3 regions of the Erwinia sp. BNK-24-b genome follow, and region 1 is predicted to be linked to each of the others. Evidence: predicted binding sites of a transcription regulator. Region 1 holds the regulator's gene; each other region holds the start of a gene.
The links. The regulator Fur, encoded in region 1, represses iron uptake genes when iron is present. The targets are predictions, from matches to a motif close to ATAATAATGAGAACNACTATCAA.

Region 1 (7,482 bases):
ATAATCCGGATCGTTGGCAAACGCCAGATCGAACTTGTCGCGCAGCGCCAGCAGGCCCGCCATCGCGCTTTCAGAAGAGCAATCCATGCGGATCACGCCATCTTTATCCAGGTGCATAAAGCGGAAAGTCTGATCGACGGAATCGTTAACGATAGTCAGATCCAGCTTGTAGAATTCCGCAATGCGCTGCCAGTAGGCGATGCCGGAGCCGCCGAGCGGATCGACGCCGATTTTCAGGCCCGCTTTCTGAATAGCAGGAATATCGATGATCTCTGCCAGGCCTTCGATATAAGGCTGGATCAGATCTTTTTCCTGTAAACGGCCGCTTGCCCAGGCTTTATCCAGCGCGATGCGCTTAACGTCTTTCAGGCCGTCTTTGATCAGCTGGTTAGCGCGATCTTCAACTACTTTGGTCACGTTGGTATCGGCCGGGCCGCCGTTTGGCGGGTTATATTTAATGCCGCCATCTTCCGGTGGGTTATGCGAAGGCGTGATAACGATGCCGTCAGCCTGTGCGCCGCCCGCTTTGTTGTGCTCCAGAATGGCGTTAGAGATAGCGGGCGTCGGCGTATAGCCGTTGTCCTGCTGCACAATAACGTCCACGCCGTTCGCCGCCAGTACTTCCAGTACGGAAATAATGGCCGGTTCAGACAGCGCGTGCGTGTCTTTGCCGACGTAGCAAGGTCCAGTAACGCCGTTCTTTTTACGCTCTTCCGCAATTGCCTGAGCAATGGCCAGAATATGCGTCTCGTTGAAGCTGTGTCGTCCTGCGCTGCCGCGATGGCCGGACGTGCCGAATTTTACCGCATGCTCTGCGTTGCCGGGTTCCGGCTGCAGGACATAATACTGCGAGGTTAATTGTGCAACGTTAATCAAATCGCTCTGCTGGGCTGGCTGCCCGGCACGGGGGTGACTGGCCATTGGCGCTTCTCCCTGACGCTTATTAGAGGGTGCCGCAAACTTTGTCTGCCAGTTCCGCCGGGAACTGCATGGACGACATGATGTGTTCAATCATGCTGCGTTTGCGACCTGTGTTAGTGTTGGTAATCACCCAATACGGCGTGCCCGGAATATGCTGCGGCTTGGTATGGGTGCCATTCTGTACCAGGGTTTGCTGATTGCCTGCAAAGTAGACGCGCGTACGACCGTGTAGTGACTCGGTCGCGGCGGCAAATACCTTGGGATCCAGATTGTATAAAGTCGACAGGATCAGCATAAAACGGTTTACCGCTTTCTTCTGCTCCGCATACTCGTCCGACAGCAGCAGTTCACGCACGGCGCGAACGCGATCCTGCGGGCGGGCTTCCTCTTTAACAGCCGTTTCAACGCTTACCGCGGCAGGCGCTGCTGCGGGTGCCGGCGCCTTTTCCACCGTCTGACCGGCAGAAAATTTCAGCATCCGGCGTAAAATATCAGAGGCGCTTTCACCGATATGCTGCGTGTGGCTGGCGATATAACGGTAGAGTTCTTCGTCGACTTCAATAGTTTTCATCTTGATCCAGTACGATTATTGCTGATAAGAGCCAGTTAGCGACATGTTTTTGCGCATGCGCAGACAGACCAGCTCTAACACGAGGATTATAAAGTTAAATCCTGCCGGGGTGTAGCGCCAGCCCCGATTGTGAACAAAAGTCGGAATATGCCGTAAAAAGATCGTTTACGATCCGGCGGCCCGCTCCGGCAGAAAATCAATGTTTTATGATACCCTAACCCTTCGTTTCTCCTGTAAGAAGTTTGCCATGAAATTGAATTACCGCCTGCAATCTGAACAAATGGACACTTTTACCGCGCCAGTCGTGCTGATTCACGGTCTTTTCGGCAATCTGGACAACCTTGGCGTGCTGGCGCGTGGGTTAAAAGATGCCTGTCGCGTTCTCCAGTTTGACGTGCGTAACCACGGCCTCTCGCCGCGTGCCGACGAGATGGACTATCCGGCAATGGCTCACGACATCCTGGCATCGCTTGACCAGCAGGGCATCGCAAAATTTTCCGTTATCGGCCACTCCATGGGCGGCAAAATCGCCATGATGCTGGCCGCGCTGGCGCCGGAACGCATTGAAAAACTTGTTGTTATTGATATTGCACCGGTTGCCTATCAGCAGCGCCACCATGACGGAATCTTTGCCGCGCTTAAGGCAGTGAGCGAGGCGGGCCTCACCGGTCGCCGCGAAGCCGCCGCACTGATGCGACAAACTATAGACGAAGAAGGCGTGATTCAGTTTTTACTGAAGTCTTTTCATGATGGCGAATGGCGTTTTAATGTGCCTGTGCTGTGGCGGTGCTATGATCAAATCATTGGCTGGCAAGCGCAGCCTGCCTGGCCCGGCCCGGCGCTGTTTATTCGCGGCGAGCTTTCTCCCTATATAACGGAAGATTATCGCCAGGCGCTGCTGGCTCAGTTTCCTGCGGCAAAGGCGCATGTGATAGCCGGAGCGGGTCACTGGGTGCATGCTGAAAAGCCCGATGCCGTTTTACGCGCCATTCGCCGCTTTTTTGCTCTGTGAAAACAATTGTTTCGGTAAAAGGCTTTAATCTTGTCGACACGACTTTCACTGGGGTATGATGGCGCGCTAAAATTTGTCGGCGACTGCGGTCGCCGATGTTAATGGCCCAATCCATCAGAACTCCAGCCTTCAGTATCACGATTCTATGGCAAAAGAAAACACGGACCGCACCACGATCGATCTGTTCGCAGACGAGCGTCGCCCGGGACGACCCAAAACCAATCCGCTGACGCGTGATGAGCAGCTGCGTATTAATAAACGCAACCAGCTTAAGCGTGATAAAGTGCGCGGGCTGAAGCGCGTAGAGCTGAAAATGAACAGTGACGCGGTTGATGCCCTGAACCAGCTCGCCGAGCAGCGCAACATGAGCCGCAGCGAGCTGATTGAAGAGATGCTCATGGCGCAGTTAGCCAAACCAACGCGCTGAGCGGCGCAGCGGCAAAGCACAAAGCGACAAATGTGGGAGGATTAGCCGTTTATCCTCCCGTGGCTGTCTGCTATTATTGCCGTTTACATCATCAGGCTAGCCGCCGCATATCATTAAGTTTCAAGAGGTTATTAAAGTCATGGCAATCGTAGGCATTTTCTTTGGCAGCGATACGGGCAATACGGAAAACATTGCAAAAATGATCCAGAAGCAGCTCGGTAACGAGGTGGCTGAAGTTCATGATATCGCTAAAAGCAGCAAAGAAGACCTTGAAGCCTTTGATATTTTGCTGCTGGGCATCCCAACCTGGTACTACGGCGAAGCGCAGTGCGACTGGGATGACTTTTTCCCAACGCTGGAAGAGATTGACTTTAACGGCAAGCTGGTTGCGCTGTTTGGCTGTGGCGATCAGGAAGATTACGCGGAATATTTCTGCGATGCGATGGGCACTATCCGCGATATTATCGAACCGAACGGCGCGGTCATCGTGGGCCACTGGCCAACCGAAGGTTACCACTTCGAAGCGTCCAAAGGCCTGGCGGACGACAATCATTTCCTGGGCTTAGCCATTGATGAAGATCGTCAGCCGGAACTGACCAAAGAGCGCACCGAGAAGTGGGTAAACCAGATTTCTGAAGAACTTCAGCTGAAAGATATTCTCGAAGCCTGATGATCCCGGCCCGCCGAACAGGCAATTTTGTGCGGGCCAACGCATTTTCCTATCGCATCGATAGCTACTTTTTTGTAACTTTTGCCTGGAAAACGGTACAATAGTACGGCTCCGTTCACGCAACGCTTTTCACCATAATGATGATAAAGGTTGAATGTACGAATATTAACCCGGTACAGATGGGTGCTTGCTTTCCGGACGTAACGACATCTTATCCTTACATCCCTCAATGGTTTTGCATCTCTGCTGTGGTTTCTTCCAGGCATCAGTTCTATAATGAGACGCTCAGCTTTTGCGTCGACCGATGCTCACGGCTTTTCAGCCATTTAGTGACCAGTAAAGTAACAGGACAATATCCGCATGACTGACAACAACACCGCATTAAAGAAGGCCGGCCTGAAAGTCACGCTTCCTCGACTAAAAATTCTGGAAGTGCTTCAGGAGCCAGAGAGCCATCACGTCAGCGCGGAAGACTTGTATAAGCGCCTGATTGATATGGGCGAAGAGATTGGTCTGGCCACGGTTTACCGCGTGCTGAACCAGTTTGATGACGCAGGGATCGTTACCCGTCACAACTTTGAAGGCGGCAAGTCCGTGTTCGAACTGACGCAGCAGCATCATCACGACCACCTTATCTGCCTGGACTGCGGCAAAGTGATCGAATTCAGAGATGAATCCATCGAATCTCGCCAGCGTGATATCGCCACCAAACACGGTATCAAGTTGAGCAACCACAGCCTCTACCTTTATGGCCACTGCGCCACCGGCGACTGCCGTGAAGATGACTCGCTGCACGATAAATAATGCCTGATACAAAAAAACCGGTGATCGCTCACCGGTTTTTTTTTAACCCAAGGGCAGGCTTTTTGTTAAAAAGCACAATCGATCCGCAAAAAGTGCCAGCCAGCGGTCTGAACGATCAATCTGGCAAAATCCGTATTTTAGATACAAAGAATGCGCCCTGCTATTTTCCCAAACGCATAAGTGAGCCGGGCATATCAGAGCGTTTCTGTACGGCTGAAACGTTTTCCATCCGGACTAACAGAACGGACCATAACTTTGCCAGCGACCGTTGGCTGCATATTTGCCTCGTAGCGCCGCCAGTTTTTCCCCTCATCCACGCTATATTCAATGATTAACCCCGGCAGCGCAATATTGGCTTCCAGTTTACCATCGGCAATTCGCGCACCGGGAACCGGCAGGCGATAATGAATGCCGGCTTTATCCAGCCTTGCCAGCTCACGCTGCCCCAGCAGATTAGCGAACATTTGCCAGTCTTCCAGCAGCACCTGCCGATCAACATGTTGGGTAACACCGCCAATAAACTCTTTACCCGCCTTATAGTCCAGCTCCCAGGCCGCGCGGTGCCAGGCTCTTTCAGCCACTGCAGCCACGCGAGGGAAAATCATATACTCCATTTGACGATCGGTACGTGACGTTTCGCTCCAGAGCTGGGCCGACAGACCATAAGCGCCAGGCCAGGTTTTGTCAGATTTCGCGGTGAAGGTTTTACCATCGCGATCCACAGAGGTTTCGGCATTTTGCGGTAGATTATCAGGTGCGAAGCTAAACATTTTACGCTCGTCGCTAAACCGCGTTCCCCAGTAGTAACCGCGCTCCAGTGGATTTACCTCGTAGGGAAAATCCATATAAACGTAGTCAGGGCTGGAGATAATTACCTCATAACCTTTATTTGCCCAGTCGTTAGCCGAATCAAAACCACCCCAGTACAGCGTATCCCAGAAATTAACAGCAACACGTTTAGTGGCAAACGTGTCGGCATTTTCGGCATCTTTCAGGCCATCCTGCCATGCCTGCATTTTGTCGATACCATGTTGCTTAACCTGCTGGCTAACCTGCAGCGCAAAGTAGCTGGGCAGATGTTCAAGATCCGCTACTTTGCCGTCTTTGATCATTGCCTGGCAAACCTGCGATTTTGCCCACGGCTTGTCTTCCTTACTCATATCAAGAAGGCCAGTGCCGGCAACGGGTTTATTTATGTCTGAATAACCGGCCCCCAGGCGAATGTTTTTCGCTTCGTCGCCGCCAAAGTGCCACGTTTGCAGCGGCTGCCCGGCTTCTTGATGCATGGCCTGAATTTCACTGATAACCTTATCAGTGAAGCGCAGAGAAGATGACAAACAAGGGTTCAGATAGCTGGTACGATCGTAAAGCTGTACCGAGGTGGTATTAGAATCATCAGTGGGGTCAACCAGGCGGTATTCTGAAGCTTCTGCTCTTTTCCCTTCTTTTATCAGTTTGTTGTAGCGTGCCTCCATGGAAATGACGGCGGCACGGGCGTGGGCGGGCATGTCTATTTCCGGGATAACGTTAATGCCGCGAGCCGCAGCGTATTTCACAATGTCGATATAGTCCTGGCGGCTAAAATGGCCGCTGCCGTTGTTGTCACTGTCCGGCCCTGACCCCAGCTGTGGTAACAGGCAACGCTGCTCGCTGAGGTCATGACAGCGCTTACTGCCAACCTCCGTGAGCTCCGGCAGGCCCGGGATCTCAATTCGCCATGCTTCGTCATCGCTAAGATGAAAGTGGAAGGTGTTAATTTTCCATGCGCTCAGCTGATCTAACATACGCATCACGGCGGCTTTACTGTGAAAATTGCGGGCTACATCCAGAAAAACGGCGCGCATAGCAAAACGCGGGGCGTCATTGACCTTCATGGTGGCGATTTTTGCACTGCCATCGGCCGGAAGCAGTGAGAGAATTGACTGCAGGCCATAGAACACACCGTTGCGATCGTAACCAATGACTTCAGCCTTATCCTGGCCGATTGTTAACAGATAGCCGCCTGAAACTGCCAGCTCTTTGCTTAACGCTTTACCGTCAACGCGCGTAGAAATTTTATAACCACTGCCCTGTACTTTTATTCCCGACAGCTGAAAACGCTGCTGCACCGCCAGTTCCATTTCTGCAGGTAAACTGCTCAGGTCCAGTTTTACGCCTTTTGACAGGTCGGCATCTTCCGGCAATATTTCTGCCCATCGCGGCTCAGGGACAATTTTTCCTCTTAAGGCTGTGGCGGGTAGCAGAGCCACGTCACTGTTTTTGTCAAAGCGGCTCGCTGCGGCCATCAGCACGTTTTTATCATCCGGAATACGCTTCCATTGATTGCCGAATGGCTCAACGAAGGTAGTCAGATCTTCAGAATCGGTACTGGCAATAGTTTTAGGCTTTGCTTTGCCCGACGTAACGTACCAGCGAGGCATGACGTCGGTGATATATAGCTGCCAGTATTCATTTATAATCGGAATGACCACTGATTCACCGGCCGCAAAGCCTTTGAATTTCTCCGTAGGCTCCAGCCGGGTCAAATCCCCGACAATATGCACCATGCGGAATTCTTCACTGTCGACCTTCAGCGTTTTATGAACGTTAGACATATAAATTGCCCAGTTCTTACTGTCGATTGCCGGCCCCGGGTTGGTTAAAGTGATCGTTGCCCGGTTACAGGAGGCCCAGTCGGCCCCCAGCCCTGCGCAGTTCACACCATGCTGCGCAGCCTGGTTATCCGTTACCTTATATTTCACGCCAAACTGGCTAATCTGATCGACAATTTCCCGATCTTCGCTGGCGATAGCGCTACCCAATGTTGAGGCTAACGCTATGGCAACAAGACTGACTCTGAACTTATTCATCCGTTTTCCTTGTTCATCATTGATCTGTTTAATTTATTGCTGATATTTGTCAGGCTACGCCTTAATACCCTTGCCACATTTCGCTACCGGATAAACTTTTGCCCGGGCCGCTGAAGAAGAACCTTCTGCAAATCATCGGTCAGGGCCTGTCCGCCTGAAAAAGTGTCAAAGGTGCCATAACAATAAATTTTATGTCCTGCTCATCCTGAAAAATATTGCCATAGCCGC
Region 2 (7,482 bases), 1.1 Mb from region 1:
CCGGATACGCCGGGCCCTATCGGAGAGAAAAAATGACTTCACTTAATGGCAAAATCGCACTGGTTACCGGCGGCACATCGGGTATTGGTCTGGCAGCGGCACATGAACTGGCCGCTCAGGGCGCGAAAGTATTTATTACTGGCCGTCGCCAGCCGGAACTGGATGCTGCCGTTGAGGCTATTGGTGCGGCGGCAACAGGTATTCGGGCCGATGCCTCTGTCCTTGCCGATCTGGATACGGTCTACGCGCAAATAGCCAAAAGCGCAGGACGCCTTGATATTCTGTTTGCCAATGCGGGCGGCGGCGATATGCAGGCGCTGGGCGCGATCACCGAAGAGCATTTCGATCGCATATTCGGTACTAACGTGCGTGGCGTGCTGTTTACGGTGCAAAAAGCGCTGCCGCTGTTAAAAGATGGCGCGTCGGTCATTCTGACGGCTTCCACCACTTCCGTCCAGGGTACGGCAGGCTTCAGCGTTTATAGCGCCAGCAAAGCGGCGGTCAGAAACTTTGCGCGCTCGTGGGCGCTTGACGTGAAAGATCGCGGCATCCGGATCAACGTTGTCAGCCCTGGCCCGGTGAAAACGCCAGGCCTTGGCGGTCTGGCCAGCGAAGAGGAACGTCAGGGATTATTTGACTATCTGGCCGCGCAGGTGCCGCTGGGCCGTCTGGGCGAACCGCAGGAAATTGCTAAAGTCGTGGCTTTTCTGGCCTCCGACGCTGCCAGCTTTATTAACGCAACCGAGCTGTTTGTTGATGGCGGCATGGCGCAGGTGTAACGCCGTGGGAGAATTCTTCCCTGGCGATAGAGCTTTCACATATAAAAACGACGGCGTAAAGGCCGTCGTTATAATCTGCTGGCAGCCCTGTGCTTATTTCAGCGCAATACGTACCACGCTGTCTTTGCCTTTGGTGGAATCATCTTTATTAAAGGCTTGCTTAACGGTGACGTACAGCGTCTGCCCATCTGGCGAAACCAGCAGGCTGTTCGGGTTACTGTCGAACGACCAGCTGTTTTTCACCGCGTAGCTGGTGGCGTCAAGCTGCAGCACTTTCTTCGCTTCGCGCTGGCTGATGTAGATTTCATTGCGCTTCGCGTTGAATTTTATGCCCAGCGCATCGCCTTCAATACGCTTAATCACTTTTCCGCTGCGCTCATCGAACACCAGCGTGGTTTTAGCTTTGGAATTATCGGTGACAAACAGGCGGCCTGTTGCCGGATCTTCTGCCATATTCAGCAGCAGATACTCTTTGCCGTCGCCAGCCGTCCAGCGTTTTTCGATTTTATGATTATGCGGATTGATAACCAGCACTTCGCCGCCGCCGTTGGCCGCATAAATGCGATCGGTGACCGGGGACCAGATAATGCCGGTTACCCACTTACCTGCATTTTTAATGGTTTTAACCAGCTTCATGGTGTTGGCATTCACTACCCAGATTACGCCAGGCTCGCCAACGCCGCCGATGTAAAGCTGCCCTTCATGCCACAGGATCTCACGCGCGCCATAAGGCGAACCATCTTTGCCTTTTTCGCTAAATTTCAGGCGTTCCAGCACCTTACCGCTCTGCGCATCCACTTTCGAGATACCGCCATCCAGCGAGTTCGTGGTGTAAAACACCTTGCCATCCGGATCGGCAGCCATGCCAAAGTTCTTCAGATCGGTATGGGTTTCGCCAGTTGTCGCCAGCGTGGTCGGGTCAAGACGATAAAGCACCCCGCCGTTAACGTCTTTGAAAGACTGCGCGCTGGCAACGTAGAGCGCTTTTGGCGTCCAGGCCATTTCATACAGGCCGTCACCTAACTCGCGCTGGTTGAGCTGGGTGTTTGGCGTTGCCGCTGCGGCAGTGTTGACCGGGGCTTCAGGTTTTTTAGCAGGTGCCTGGCAGCCAGCCAGCCCCAGAGCAACAACAACCGCCAGGGCGGCCGGACGTAAAGATTTCATGCAGCACTCCATCAATGGATAAACGGCGCATAGCCGATAAAAAGAATGAGAATCATACGCATTAGCATGCGCGAAGTAAATCTGCATGCGCTATGCGGCAAGGCGCTGCGCTGCCGATTGCCCGGAGAAATTAACAAGTTGTTACACTTTGTGGCGCATACAGCAAGAGACTCGTTAAAAGCAAATACTTATCATTAACATTCTCACTGCGATCCCCTCTTGCCTGTTAATAAGCTTTTTTGGCCGGGTCGTCGAGAATGCGCGTCCTCTTCAGGACAATAACAAGAAATGCCTATTCGAGAACTTTATGTCTTTTAATCGCAGGGAAAACGGCGCGCGTGCGCCGATAAAAACATTTACCGTCTCGCTGCTGGCGCTGGCGATTCATGCTCAGTTCAATCCTGCTGTTGCCGCAGAAACCAACAAGGCAGCCGAGCAGGATATGGTGGTTGACGCGACCACTGCCAGCGACGGTAACGAGCAACAGGATTACAGCGTTAAAACTACGCGGGCCGGAACCAAAATGTTGATGACGCCGCGCGACGTGCCGCAATCGCTTAGCGTGGTCAGCAAGCAGCGAATGCAGGATCAGAATCTTCAGTCGGTCAGCGAGGTGCTGGATAACACCACCGGCATCGCGTCGGAATCTTATGACAGCGAACGTTCGGCTTACTATTCCCGCGGTTTTCAGATTACCAGCTTTACCTATGACGATATCCCCACGACAGCTGGCGATGCCTGGAACTTTGGCGACGCAGCGGAAGATACGGCAATTTACGATCGTATCGAGGTCGTCCGTGGTGCCACCGGCCTGATGACCGGCGCGGGCAGTCCGGCGGCTTCCGTTAACATGGTGCGCAAGCATGCCGACAGCAAGGATTTTACCGGCAACGTTTCCGCCAGCTATGGCAGCTGGAACAAGCAGCGTTATGTCATGGATGTTTCCGGCCCGCTGAGCGAATCCGGCAACGTGCGCGGCCGGGTAATAGCGGGCTATCAGGATCAGGACAGCTGGCTGGATCGCTACCACAAAACGAAGAAATTCCTGTACGGCGTTATTGACGCTGACCTGAACGACAGCACGACGGTTTCGCTGGGCTATGACTATCAGCAAACCAATACCGGCAACCCTACCTGGGGCGGCCTGCCCACCTGGTACAGCAACGGCACACGCACCCACTACAGCCGTAACACCAGTGATGCAGCAGACTGGACGCGTTACAACGTCACTTCTCGTAAGGTGTTTGCTAACGTTACGCACAACTTTGATAACGGCTGGACGTTCCGCGTCAACGGTACACATGGTGAAGAAACCTTTAACGACAAATTACTCTATCTGTCAGACGCACCGGATGAGCAAACGGGCGAAGGTACCTTAGGTATTGGCAGCAAGGACAGGGGCAAGCGCAAGCTGGATTCGATTGATACCTATGCCAGCGGCCCGTTTGAACTGTTTGGCCGCCAGCATGAGATGGTGGCCGGCGTGAGCTACAGCCGTCAACATAATGCTACCTATAGCTCGGATGGTGCTTATGACGAAGGCCAGATGGGCAGCTTCCACGATAGCTGGGACGGCGACGTAGCCGAACCGGAATGGGGTGACTGGTATCAGAATGCGGACGATGTAGTCCGGCAAAAAGCAGTTTACAGCGCAGCACGCTTCTCCCTGGCCGATCCGCTGTCGCTGATTGTTGGCGCACGCTATACCCAGTGGAGCACCATGGGCAGCAGCGGCAACGAGAAAAAGAATAACGTCACGCCATACGGTGGCCTGGTGTATGACATTAATGATACCTGGTCAGCCTATGCCAGCTACACCTCCATTTTCCAGCCGCAGACCTACCGCACTAAAAGCGGCGCCTATCTGGCACCGGTTACCGGTAAAAGCTATGAAACCGGGCTGAAATCCGCCTGGGACGATGGTCGTCTGACCGCCACTATCGCGGTATTCCGTATCGAGCAGGAAAACGCAGCCGAGAGCGACGGCGACAATTATGTCAATAACTCCAGCGAGCAGGCTTACGTCGCCACCAAAGGCGCGACCAGTAAAGGCGCGGAATTTGAGCTGAACGGCGCGGTCACGGATAATTTACAGATGACCTTTGGGGCAACGCGCTTTGTGGCAACGGATTCGACGGGTCGTTATAACAGCCAGATGCCGCAAACGCAGCTGAAACTGTTTACGCGCTATCGCCTGCCGATGCTGCAGCAGCTGACCGTGGGCGGCGGCGTTAACTGGCAAAACCGTACGTTCCAGGACGCGACCGCACCAGATGGAGAAACCAAACGCCTGTATCAAAGCAGCTACCCACTGGCTAATCTGTTTGCACGCTATCAGGTTACGAAGCAGCTGGCGGTACAGGCCAACGTCAACAACCTTTTCGATCGCACCTATTATACCTGGCTGAGCGATTCGGTGGTTTATGGCGCACCGCGTAATTATGAAGTGAATGTTTCTTATAATTTTTGATTAGCTGTCCCGGCCGCTGGCCGGGATTTCTCTGTCTCCGTCAGTAAACTCTTACTCGATCGATGAATTGCCTTATACTTATTAATTCCTTATTGCTATATTCTTGAGGAACGGCACCCTTGATATTTTCATAGAGAAAATCTTCTTCTAAAAAGAACCCCATATCTTTTAGTCGTTTTATTTTCACAGGCATAGCTTCTTTTTGCTTTCTTATAAATTCGCTTTGAATATAGTGGAAGTCACGCGTATCTTTGTTATAACCATAGCCCAACAGATGAAAGTTTCGTTTGTTGAAAGAGCAATCTATTTCAATGCCAGTTATGAACCCTATGTTTCTGTCTGAACAAAATTTTACGCCATCTGATGCTGATTGTGATGAGTTATGATCGGTAATTGAAATGATTGCCAAATCATTTTCCCTGGCAATATCGACAACTTCGCCCACAGGAAAATCCGCATCATCGCTATAAGATGAGTGAATGTGCAAATCAATTTTATCCATTTTAAGCCTCCGCCCATGATAATATTTTTATAACGACCCCAACACCATTGATACACTTTATTATATATGGTCAGTTATTGATTTATATTAATCAGGTCACACTATTTATTTATATTTCCCCATTGGGTGAAACAATTAAAAAGAGTCTAAGACTTTAGAATGAGGTATGAGAAGTGCTGGAAAGTGAGATTCTGAAGTTCGTATTGCACTGGTAGCGGTTAGAAATTAACTTCTCAGGTTGACAGAAAAGTCACTTCAAAAAGCCCTTAAATACTGGCTACTGGTAGTTTTTATACCTTTAAGAAATCAATGCCAATAAGCGTTAAAAGTAACTTTAATATATAACAGTTTCCCTTACTCAGAATGACGCTTGATTTTTCTCGAAAAAAATAGCGCCCTCAGGCGCTATTCATGCAGGCCAGCGAAATCAGAAGCTATAGCTGGCGGTCAGCGAGAAATTACGCGGTTCGCCATAGACAATATAGTTGCCGATATTAGTGTCATATTCTTTGTCGAACAGGTTATTCAGGTTACCCTGAATGGTTAGCTGTTTCGTTACCTGATAACGGCCAAACAGGTTAACCAGCGCATAGCTGCCCTGCTCTGCATGCCAGGTGCCATTGCCTTCCGGTGCGCCAACCTCATCCCAAACCTTGGTTTGCCAGTTGACGCCGCCGCCCACGGTCAGCTGTTGCAGCATTGGCAGACGATAGCTGGTGAAAAGCTTCAGCTGGGTACGCGGCAGTTGCGGGTTAACCGCTTCGCCTTCGCTGTCTTCAGCAATATAACGCGTGCCGCCGACGGTCATCTGCCAGTTGTCGGTTAACGCGCCGTTTACTTCAAACTCGACGCCACGGCTTACCGTTCCGTTCTTACCTACGTAGGCGGTATCGGTTGAACCCGCAACGCTGCGGCCCGTGCTTTCCGCCACGTTATCCTGTTCAATACGGAACACGGCCAGCGTCGTGGTCAGGCGGCTGTTCATCCAGTCTGACTTCAGGCCAGCCTCATAGTTTTTCCCGACAACCGGCGCCAGATAGCTACCGTTGACGTCACGATAGGACTGCGGCTGGAAAACCGAGGTATAGCTGGCATAGGCCGACCAGTTTTCATTGATATCGTAAATGAGTCCGCCATAAGGCGTAATGTTGTTCTTTTCAATATTGTCCGTAAGCGTATCGGTACTCCAGCGCGTATAGCGTGCGCCCAGGATCAGATGCAGCGGATCGGCCAGCGTCACGCGAGTGGCGAGATAGGCAGACTTCTGGCGAGTAACGTCACGCTGCGACAGCGAGCGTTCGCCCCAGTCCGTTTCGGGATACTGGCCGTTATAAGCATTGAAATCGCCCAGCTCTTCAGGCGTGATATTGGCAAAGGTACCGTAATAGGTATTTTGCTGTTTGCTGTAGCTCACGCCTGCCATTAACTCATGCTGGCGACCAAACAGCTGATAAGGCCCGCTGGCGAATGTATCAACAGAGTCGACCTTGCGCTTGCCTGTGTTGTAACCGGTGCCGCCGACGACGGGATAATCAGCGTATGGCGATACGCCAGCCCCGGTGTTTTTATCAAAGTAGCCGCTGATATAGAGCTGGCGGCTGTCGAGGAAGGTTTCGTTATGGGTGCCGTTCAGCGTGAGCTGCCAGCCGTTGTCAAAGTTCTGCTTCAGGTTAACGAACAGCTTTTTGCTTTCTTTATCGTTATAGGCCCAGTCCGGCGCGGTGTTAAAGCCGCGACGATAGCTGGTTGCGCTGCCGTCCGTGTACCAGCGCGGCAGGCCGCCCCAGGTTGGGCTGTCGGCATTGGTTTGTTGAAACTCATAGCCGACAGAAAGCGTGGTCGAGTCCGTCAAATCGGCATCAACCACGCCGTAGAAGAATTTCTTCTCTGCGCTATAACGCTCAACAAAGCTGTCATTATCCTGATAGCCAGCCACGAGGCGGCCGCGCACGTTGCCGGATTCGCTTAACGGCGCAGAGAGATCGGCGACGTAGCGCTGCTTATTCCAGCTGCCGTAAGTCGCCGATACGTTACAGGTGAACTCTTTACTGTCGGCGTGCTTGCGTACCATGTTAACGGAGGCAGATGGGTTGCCCGCGCCGGTCATCAGGCCGGTTGCGCCACGCACCACCTCCACGCGTTCATAAAGAGCCGTATCTGACTGCGCATCGCCCAGGTTCCACTGTCCCTGAAAGGTGGTCGGGATGCCGTCGACCATGTAGTTATCAATCAGGAAACCGCGTGAGTAATAGGTGCGGCGATCCATATCCGCTACGTTTTCCATAACGCCAGTCGTATTGTTCAGCACGTCGCCCAGCGATTGCAGCTGCTGATCTTCCATACGCTGTTTACTGGTGATGCTTATCGACTGAGGAATGTCACGGGAAGTCAGCGACATTTTGGTTCCCGCATTAGTCACGGGGACGCTGTAATCCGTTGCTGCCGTACTGTCAGCACTCTCGGCGGTGCCGCTAACCGTCAGCGTTTGTTCTTTCGCTGCATCCGCCGCGTGAGCCTGCGGGATATGAATGGCCAGCGCGACCAGTGCGGCAACGACCGTATAAGAA
Region 3 (7,482 bases), 1.7 Mb from region 1:
CCCGTTTCCGGAAGCGGTAAGAATTCACGATTCATTTCCCGTAGCGTTTCGGCCGGATTCAAATCGTGAAACAGCCGGGGATGCAGCGTTTTGGCAATCATTTCAACCGTCAGCAGGTGCCACGGGCTAAGGTAGAAATTATGCCAGATAGCCAGCGTTCTCCCGTTGCGAACCGCCGCCAGCTGGGAAATGACGCTTTCGCCCGCCAGCGCCCGATCAAAACTCTTTTGCGCCGCTTCCGGCTTTACCTGTGGGCCAAGCTGTAGCCGATCTGGCTGCTGAGGACCGCTCATGCCCGTCGCCAGAAAAACATCGGGATTAGCCGCCAGCACGGCTTCCGGACTTAGCTGACCAAAGACCCCGGAAAACTTGCCGGCCGCAATATTTCTGCCGCCCGCCCATTCCAGCAAATCGGCCAGGTTACCGCGACCAACAGTTGTGCAGCAAACGTCACGGCGGCCAATATGCAGCTGCAGCATCACGCTGGGCTTGGGTGGATTAGCCTGACGCAGACGATCGCGAACCAGGTTCATATGCTGCTGGTAAAAAGCGATAAAGCGTTGGGCTTTCTGACCGTCATTTAGCGCTTCGCCAAGAATTTGCAGGCTTGGCACGGTGTTTTTCAACTGCTCGACGCGAGTATCAATATAGATTACCGGGATGCGCGCCGCGCTTAACTGGGCCAGTACGTTATCCTGCGTCGTCGGTTTTCTGGCATAAACCGGCAAAATCACCAAATCCGGGTGCAGTGCGATAATTTTTTCCACGCTGAACTGGCCAGGATTTGCGCCGCCGATAAGCGGAATTTTTTTAATTGCCGGAAAAGCCGCGGTATAGCGTTCCCAGGTCTGGCGATCGTAACGTTGTAGATCGTCAGGCCAGCCCGCTACGCGTGCCAGAGGGTTGCCCTTTTCCACCAGCGCAAGGGTGTAGAGTAACCGTCCTTCACCCAGTACGATGCGCTGCGGATTATCCGGCACCGTTACCTGTCGCTGCAAAATGTCGGTAACGGTTTTTGCCTGCACCAGTCCGCTGGCTAATAGCAGCAGCATAATCAGCGTTTTTTTCATCGGTTTTCCCGGCCGTTATTAAAAATCTACCGAAGCGGAGACGACGACTTCGCGCGGTGCACCTTCGCTAACACGCAGGCTGCCACCGCTGGATTCGTAGTACTCTTTATCGAACAGGTTATTCACGTTCACCTTCAGCTGCGTATGCTTGCCGACCAGCTTGCTGTCCCAGGCAACAAAAGCATCCGCAACCGTATAGTCCGGCATGGTAAAGCTGTTTTCCGGATCGCCCGCGCGGGAGCCAACGTAGCGCGCGCCGCCGCCAACGCGTACATCGCCAGGTAGCCAGGAGAAGCGCAGCGCATGCGTCAGATAAAGGCTGCCGCTGTTAGTCGGGGCGTTAACCAGGCGATTACCCACGTTCGCCGAATTAACGTCGTCCTCTACAATTTCCGTTTTGTCGTGGCTGTAAGTGGCGATTAAATTCCAGTCAGGGGCCAGCTCGCCGTTAATTTCGACTTCTGCTCCGGTTGAACGCGCCTTTGGAATATTGCGCGTGACGCCGTTAATCAGCACTGACATATCTTTTTCATCAATGCGATAAAGCGCCAGCGTGGCAGAAACCGCTGGTACCATCTGCCATTTTGCACCCACTTCATACGTGGTGCCCTTTTCCGTTGAGGCGACGTTACCGTCGTCATCTGTCTGGGTCGAAGGCGTAAACGATTTACTGTAGCTGCCGTAGAGCGATAAATCTGGTCGAATTTTATAAACCAGTCCCATCTGCGGCAGGAAAGCATCACCGCGATCGTTTAGCGTGGTTTGCGGATCGGTCCAGCCGCTGCTGGCCGTTTGGGTATAGCGCTGATAGCGTGCGCCCGCGACGGCGATCCATTTGTCGGTCAGGTGGATGCTGTCTTTAGCAAATACGGAACGGCTATAAAGGTTGGTGCGCAAATTACTCTGCGCATCGGAAACCGTGCTGGCGCTGACCGGCGGCTCTTCGCCATAGACCGGATCGTACATGTTGAAGGTTTTTGAAACCTTGCCGCGATAAGAGTATGCCTTGTAGGTTTCATCCTGCTCGTAGTCCACGCCCAGCATGACGTCATGCTGCATGCCCCAGATTTCCGGGCTGCCGCCGATATCCCACGAAAGATAAGTGGTCTGGTGATTGAAGCCGCGGTTGGCATCGGCGCGACGAGAAACGATGCCGGTAGTGGCGTTGATCGCCGTGGCGCGAACTTCGTTACTGTCATAGCGGCGCTGCATCCAGGCATAGTTGAAATGCGTTTCCCAGGTCTCGTCCAGGTTATAACCGTAATTGACATTCAACCGCTTGTTTTTGCCCCAGGCATGGTTGGCGTTATCGTCAATGCGCTCGTTGTACGGGATCTTCAGCGGCTTTTTATTGATAAACGCGGTGCCGCGATCGACAGGGATATCAAATTTATATTCGCTATAGCTGATGTTGAAGGAAGCCTTATCACCGTACCAGCTCAGTGAAGGCGCCAGCAGCGTGTGTTCATTCACGCCAAAGTTGCGCCAGTAATCTTCACGCTGACGTTCGGCAACCAGACGAAAAGCAAAGCCGTTCCCTAACGGTCCGGTGATATCTATGCTGCCCGCACCGCCGCCTACGCTGGTAGATTCACCGCTGATATGCGTATTCCATTCGTACTGTGGTTTTTTACTGACCAGGTTGATAATGCCGCCCGGATTAAGGATGCCGTACAGGAGTGAAGCGGACCCTTTCAGCACTTCCACATGATCGATGGTGGAATCCATCGACAATCCCTGGTTACTGCGCACGCCGTCAATAAAGATAGAGCCATCGGAATTACTGCCAAAGCCGCGTTTAACAAAACCGTCTTCTATGTTGCCCAGCGTATTGCCCTGGGCTACGCCGCTGACAAACTTCATGGCGTCGTTAACGGTTTTAACCTGGTAATCTTTTATCACCTGCGGCGTGACCACGCTGACGGACTGTGGTGTTTCACTACGCGGCGTGGCCGTTTTGGTCGCAGCCGTGGCGGTATCCTGACTGTAGCTGCCCGTAGGGGCTGCTTTGTCAGCGGTCACGGTCAGCGTTTGGTCTTTGCTGGTTGCGGCTATAGCAGAGGCGCTTAGCAAAGAAAGAGCGATATAAAGCGGCGTTTTTCTTTGCAGGCAAAAAACGCTGGCAGAACGTGCGGATGGTGTTTTCATCAATAAGGACGCAGGATGGAGTTATAATTGGCGCGAATGATAATAATTTTCATTGCCATTATCAATTTCAAAAATGAGCGCTGCCACTAAGCTACGGCAACAAAAAAGGGCCCGCAGGCCCGAAGCGTGGCGTCGATAACGACGCCAGCTTATTGAATTAAAACTTGTATTTCACGCCTATGTTGCCCGTATAGCCTTCCGAGCCTGGCCCAAAACTGTGCGAATATTTCATCTGTGCGTAAGCGCTTAAGTGCGCGTTGAGCTGGCTGCTGAGTCCGGCTCCGGCCTGCCAGTAGCCGCGACGAACATCCGGCGTCAGCGTTTCATTGTTCATATCAACGCCTGGCGTACGGCCCAGCAACTGCACGACATCCGCCTGCAGATAAGGCTTAAGTAACGGGCTATCGTAGTAAAGCCGTAGTCCCTCACGCAGCTGGGCGACCATCAGGTTTTGATCTTTCAGCTTAACGCCGCTGGCATAGGTCTGGCTGATATTCATATATTGCCCCATAGCCTGCAGCTGCGGCTCCAGCTTAAACTGCCCGCCCAGCGAAAGGGGAAGACTGGTTTCCACAGAGGCAACGACGCCGTAGCTGTCCATTTTCGCGCTGGTCAGGCTGGTAAACTCGTTGCTGTAGCGCGTCACCTGCACCACATTATCCAGGTAAGCACCTTCGTCATTCCACGCCGTCAGATAACCGCCAAGGCTATAGGTATTGGTGGTGATTTTACCGACATCGACAGAGAGTTCAGAACGTAAGCTACGCGCGGTGTCTTTGTTATTGCTGCGTTGATGGCCCAGCGTTATCACCGGCCCGGCGCTCAGATGCCAGCCGTCAGCCAGACTTTTAGTCAGAAGATCGCCGCCAAACTGCACAAAGGTCGTGTTGACGTTAAAAGAGAAGCGCCCTGCACGGTATCCGTCATGCCGACCAGAGACTCTTGCCCACATGGTGTCATCCTGATAAGCGCCCAGTCGTTCATGCCAGGTGCCGATAGCGGCAAAGCCGTAAGCGGCATTAAGATAAGGCGCGATAAGATAACCGGCGGTTTCTGGCCTGTAAGCTTTGATGCCTGGCGTCACGCTGTCGTCAATTTCCGGGGTATTGCCACCATCGGTTTCCGGGATATTGCCATCATCAATTCCGGGGACATCGCCATCATCAATTCCCGGAACATCGCCGTTGTCGATTTCTTCAGCATCGCCGTCAGCCTCATCCGGTGGCGTTACCGGCGTCAGCGAGGTCTGTAAATACCAGGCACCGTCACCAATCTTATGGAGCATGTACTGATAGTTACCCGCGACCACGGTGCCATTTTGTTTAAAATCGGCATTACTGGCATCGCCAGCTACCCGCACAACCAGAATACCGGCGTCCGTGATCCCGCCCGTGCCGCCTCTGTTGTTAATGGTCAAACCGTACTGCCCGGATGCGGTGCCGCTGACCAGAATTCTGTCCGTTGGCGAGCTGTCATCACCCAGCTGCGTACCCAGGGTAAAATTCCCTGAGTCGGTCAAATCGCCATTTACCGTTAAGGTACTGAAACCGGATTCGTTATTAAAAATCACCGAGCCGTTATTCAGCTGCAGCGTTTTAACGTCAGAGTCGCCCGTTACCAACCAGCTGCTCGCGGCATCAAGGATGAGCCTGTTAACGTTTTGCGTCGCACCCTGCAAAACCGAGGCGCTGTTTAACGACAGATTGATCTCGTTATCGTCACTTTCGGCGATAATATCCCCCAGCAGCCGGGCACGATCTTTTGCAGTGATGTTCACTTTTGCATAGGTCACCGTGCCCTCTTTTTCGACGATGTTTGGGACAGCACGTAATGCCGTGCCGTTGCCACCAGAGATAACGCTGTTGTTTGTCAGCGTCAGGTTGAGCGGCGTCCCCTTCGCCAGTACGCCATTGCCCGCCAGGCTATTTAACGAGACGTTGTCCAGCTCTACTGTGTTGGTCGCACTGCCTGAACTGTCGGCCGCGTACAAAGCGGCAGGAGATTTATCGCCTGTCCCCGCCGTAGTAATTGTGCTGTTGGCCAGCTTTAACGTGGCAAGAGAGGCAGACAAGCCTGGCGCATTTTCACCGGTTGTATTGATAGTAAGATTATCGCCGGTCAGGCTGGCAGATAGCAAAGCAGCGATACCTACGCCGCCCTTTCCCGTAGTGGAAATGGTGCTGTTACGAATTTCGCCTGTCCTGCTGTTTTTGGCCACTATGCCGTAAGCGTCTGTACCTGAAGTGGTTAAAGAGACGTCCGTCAGGTTAATAGTACTGTTGTCGGCATTTACGCCATGCGCCTGTGAGCCAGAAGTCCCTATTGCCGAATTGCTTATCGTTGCACTTGCGGTAGCGGCAAGAGTAATCCCCGATGCGTCATCTCCAAAAGTTGTTACCGGTGTGTTGACCAGCGTCAGCACGCCTGCATTACTTATCCCTACACCTGATGCGCTTGCCCCTTTGGTAGTAATGGCGGAATTCTCTAACGTTATTTTTCCTCCATGTGCTCTGGCACCATAACTCGATTCTCCGGATGTATTGACAGTGACATTGTCGCCCGTAATGCTCCCCTGCTTATCAGGATCGCTCGCTTCGGTATACATGCCAAAGCTTTCGATTCCTGACGTTGTTAACTTCGTGTTATTCAACTCGGTTGTGCCGAACTGTAGAAAAGCAGCATGGGAGCCGCTACCCCGGGTAGTAAAACTGGTGTCAGAAGCCTTTAAAGTGGAGAGCTTATTTGCTACCCATACTCCATGTGCCCTTTCCCCTGAAGTTTGATAGCTGCCGCCGCGAACGATAGCGTTTGATTCGACATTAACATCAATAGCCAGGCCTGATGTACCACGGGTCGTCACATTCACATTATCTAACGTCATATTTCCCCCCATACCACGCAGCGCGGTAAAGACGGAGTTAATAGTGCTGTTGCTTAGCGCTAACGTACTATTGGGACCAGAGGCATTTCCTGTCAAAATAGCAGCCCATTTGGCTGACTCAGTATCTATCGTCACGTTATCGGCAGTCATATAACCGCCATAGATATTAATTGCATGAGAGACGTTACTGCCGTTCAGCGTAATTTTTACATCGTTTAGCGTGGCTTTGGCATAATGATTCATTACGATACCGGTAGAGGCATAATCCGGTTGATTGCTGATAACGGTATTTTTCACCGTTAGCGTACCGCCATCGTTCACGCTTATTCCAGTTGCTCCAGCGCCTTCAAGTAACAAAGAACTGTCTTTAACAGAGACGTTGCTATTTTTTGCGTTAATAGCAAAGTTGCGCTTCCCGGATATGGAAAGCGTGCTTCCAATAATATCTATCGTGGCGTTGTTAACCGAAATGACCTGTCCGTCAATTCCCGTGAAGGATAAAGTTGCCTTATTCAACTTCAGACTGCCCTGGTCGATAATTTTAGCAACGCTTGTCGCAACACCTGACATGCTGAACGCCAGTCCGCTGTCGGTAACTAACCGGCTGTTTTGTCCGGAAGCCTGTAACGGTACGTCACTGATGTCCGTAGAGTCATAGCCTGAGGTTACCTGTAAAGTGGAACCATCCGTCACTACCCATGCGGCAAAAACAGAGAGTGGGGAGAGCGTCAGCGTGAGCAAACCGAGCGCAAAAGGCCGTGATTTCATAACCATAGTGCATCCTTTCATTAATATGGTTTTAAAACGATTAAGGGGTTGGCTGCTGTTTTAATGCGAGGAGGCGTTCCGGGGAAACGTTGTGCGATACGCTATCCGAAGCGTTTATTTTGAATTGACAGCGTAATGAGAATAAAACGGGCAACACCGCTTCCCATCCTTTAATTCTGGCCTTCCTGGCGCAACAATATTAATTGAATGGGCGCATAAGAAGAAGCGTTTTTTAAGCGCCGCGATAAAATAGCCTCAGCAAAAAGAGTGTGTTAATCGTCGATATAAGTCAATTGCGTTATTAAAACAGCTAACCGCCAACGGGAAAATCGGGGGTTCATTCCATAAATAGCCATAAGAAGAGAAGCGAAAACATGACCATTAATCTTCTTTTTTATATTTATAAAAACAATAATTTAAAAAACAACATTAATGAAAAAGCCAATTAAAGCTGCGAAGCGAAAAGACAATGCGTCGCTAATTAAGGAATTTTACAACTCCTTATTACCTACAATGCAGGCCCGTTATTTCCAGTAAGGAATCCGTCTGCGTTAGCCTTTCTATTATAACGGGTGCTATAAAACAAGATCTTCGTCAGTGAAGATCCCGTTTGCC

Region 2: the regulator Fur is predicted to act here: its motif matches at 1,989-2,011, upstream of fhuE (ferric-rhodotorulic acid/ferric-coprogen receptor FhuE).
Region 3: the regulator Fur is predicted to act here: its motif matches at 3,255-3,277, upstream of ACMGGR_RS00565 (TonB-dependent siderophore receptor).

The regions. Positions count from the first base shown of each region.
Region 1 is NZ_CP179901.1:3,275,176-3,282,657, forward strand. Features, by position in the region: gene pgm (phosphoglucomutase (alpha-D-glucose-1,6-bisphosphate-dependent)) at 1-921, opposite strand, end outside; gene seqA (replication initiation negative regulator SeqA) at 944-1,492, opposite strand; gene ybfF (esterase) at 1,740-2,504, shown strand; gene ybfE (LexA regulated protein) at 2,650-2,931, shown strand; gene fldA (flavodoxin FldA) at 3,071-3,601, shown strand; gene fur (ferric iron uptake transcriptional regulator) at 3,962-4,405, shown strand; gene ACMGGR_RS14990 (beta-N-acetylhexosaminidase) at 4,600-7,254, opposite strand; gene chiP (chitoporin ChiP) at 7,394-7,482, opposite strand, start outside.
Region 2 is NZ_CP179901.1:2,188,912-2,196,393, reverse strand. Features, by position in the region: gene ACMGGR_RS09790 (SDR family NAD(P)-dependent oxidoreductase) at 33-779, shown strand; gene ACMGGR_RS09785 (YncE family protein) at 873-1,943, opposite strand; gene fhuE (ferric-rhodotorulic acid/ferric-coprogen receptor FhuE) at 2,251-4,413, shown strand; gene ACMGGR_RS09775 (PHP domain-containing protein) at 4,454-4,915, opposite strand; gene fhuE (ferric-rhodotorulic acid/ferric-coprogen receptor FhuE) at 5,343-7,482, opposite strand, start outside.
Region 3 is NZ_CP179901.1:117,916-125,397, reverse strand. Features, by position in the region: gene ACMGGR_RS00570 (ABC transporter substrate-binding protein) at 1-1,070, opposite strand, end outside; gene ACMGGR_RS00565 (TonB-dependent siderophore receptor) at 1,089-3,218, opposite strand; gene ACMGGR_RS00560 (autotransporter outer membrane beta-barrel domain-containing protein) at 3,376-6,873, opposite strand.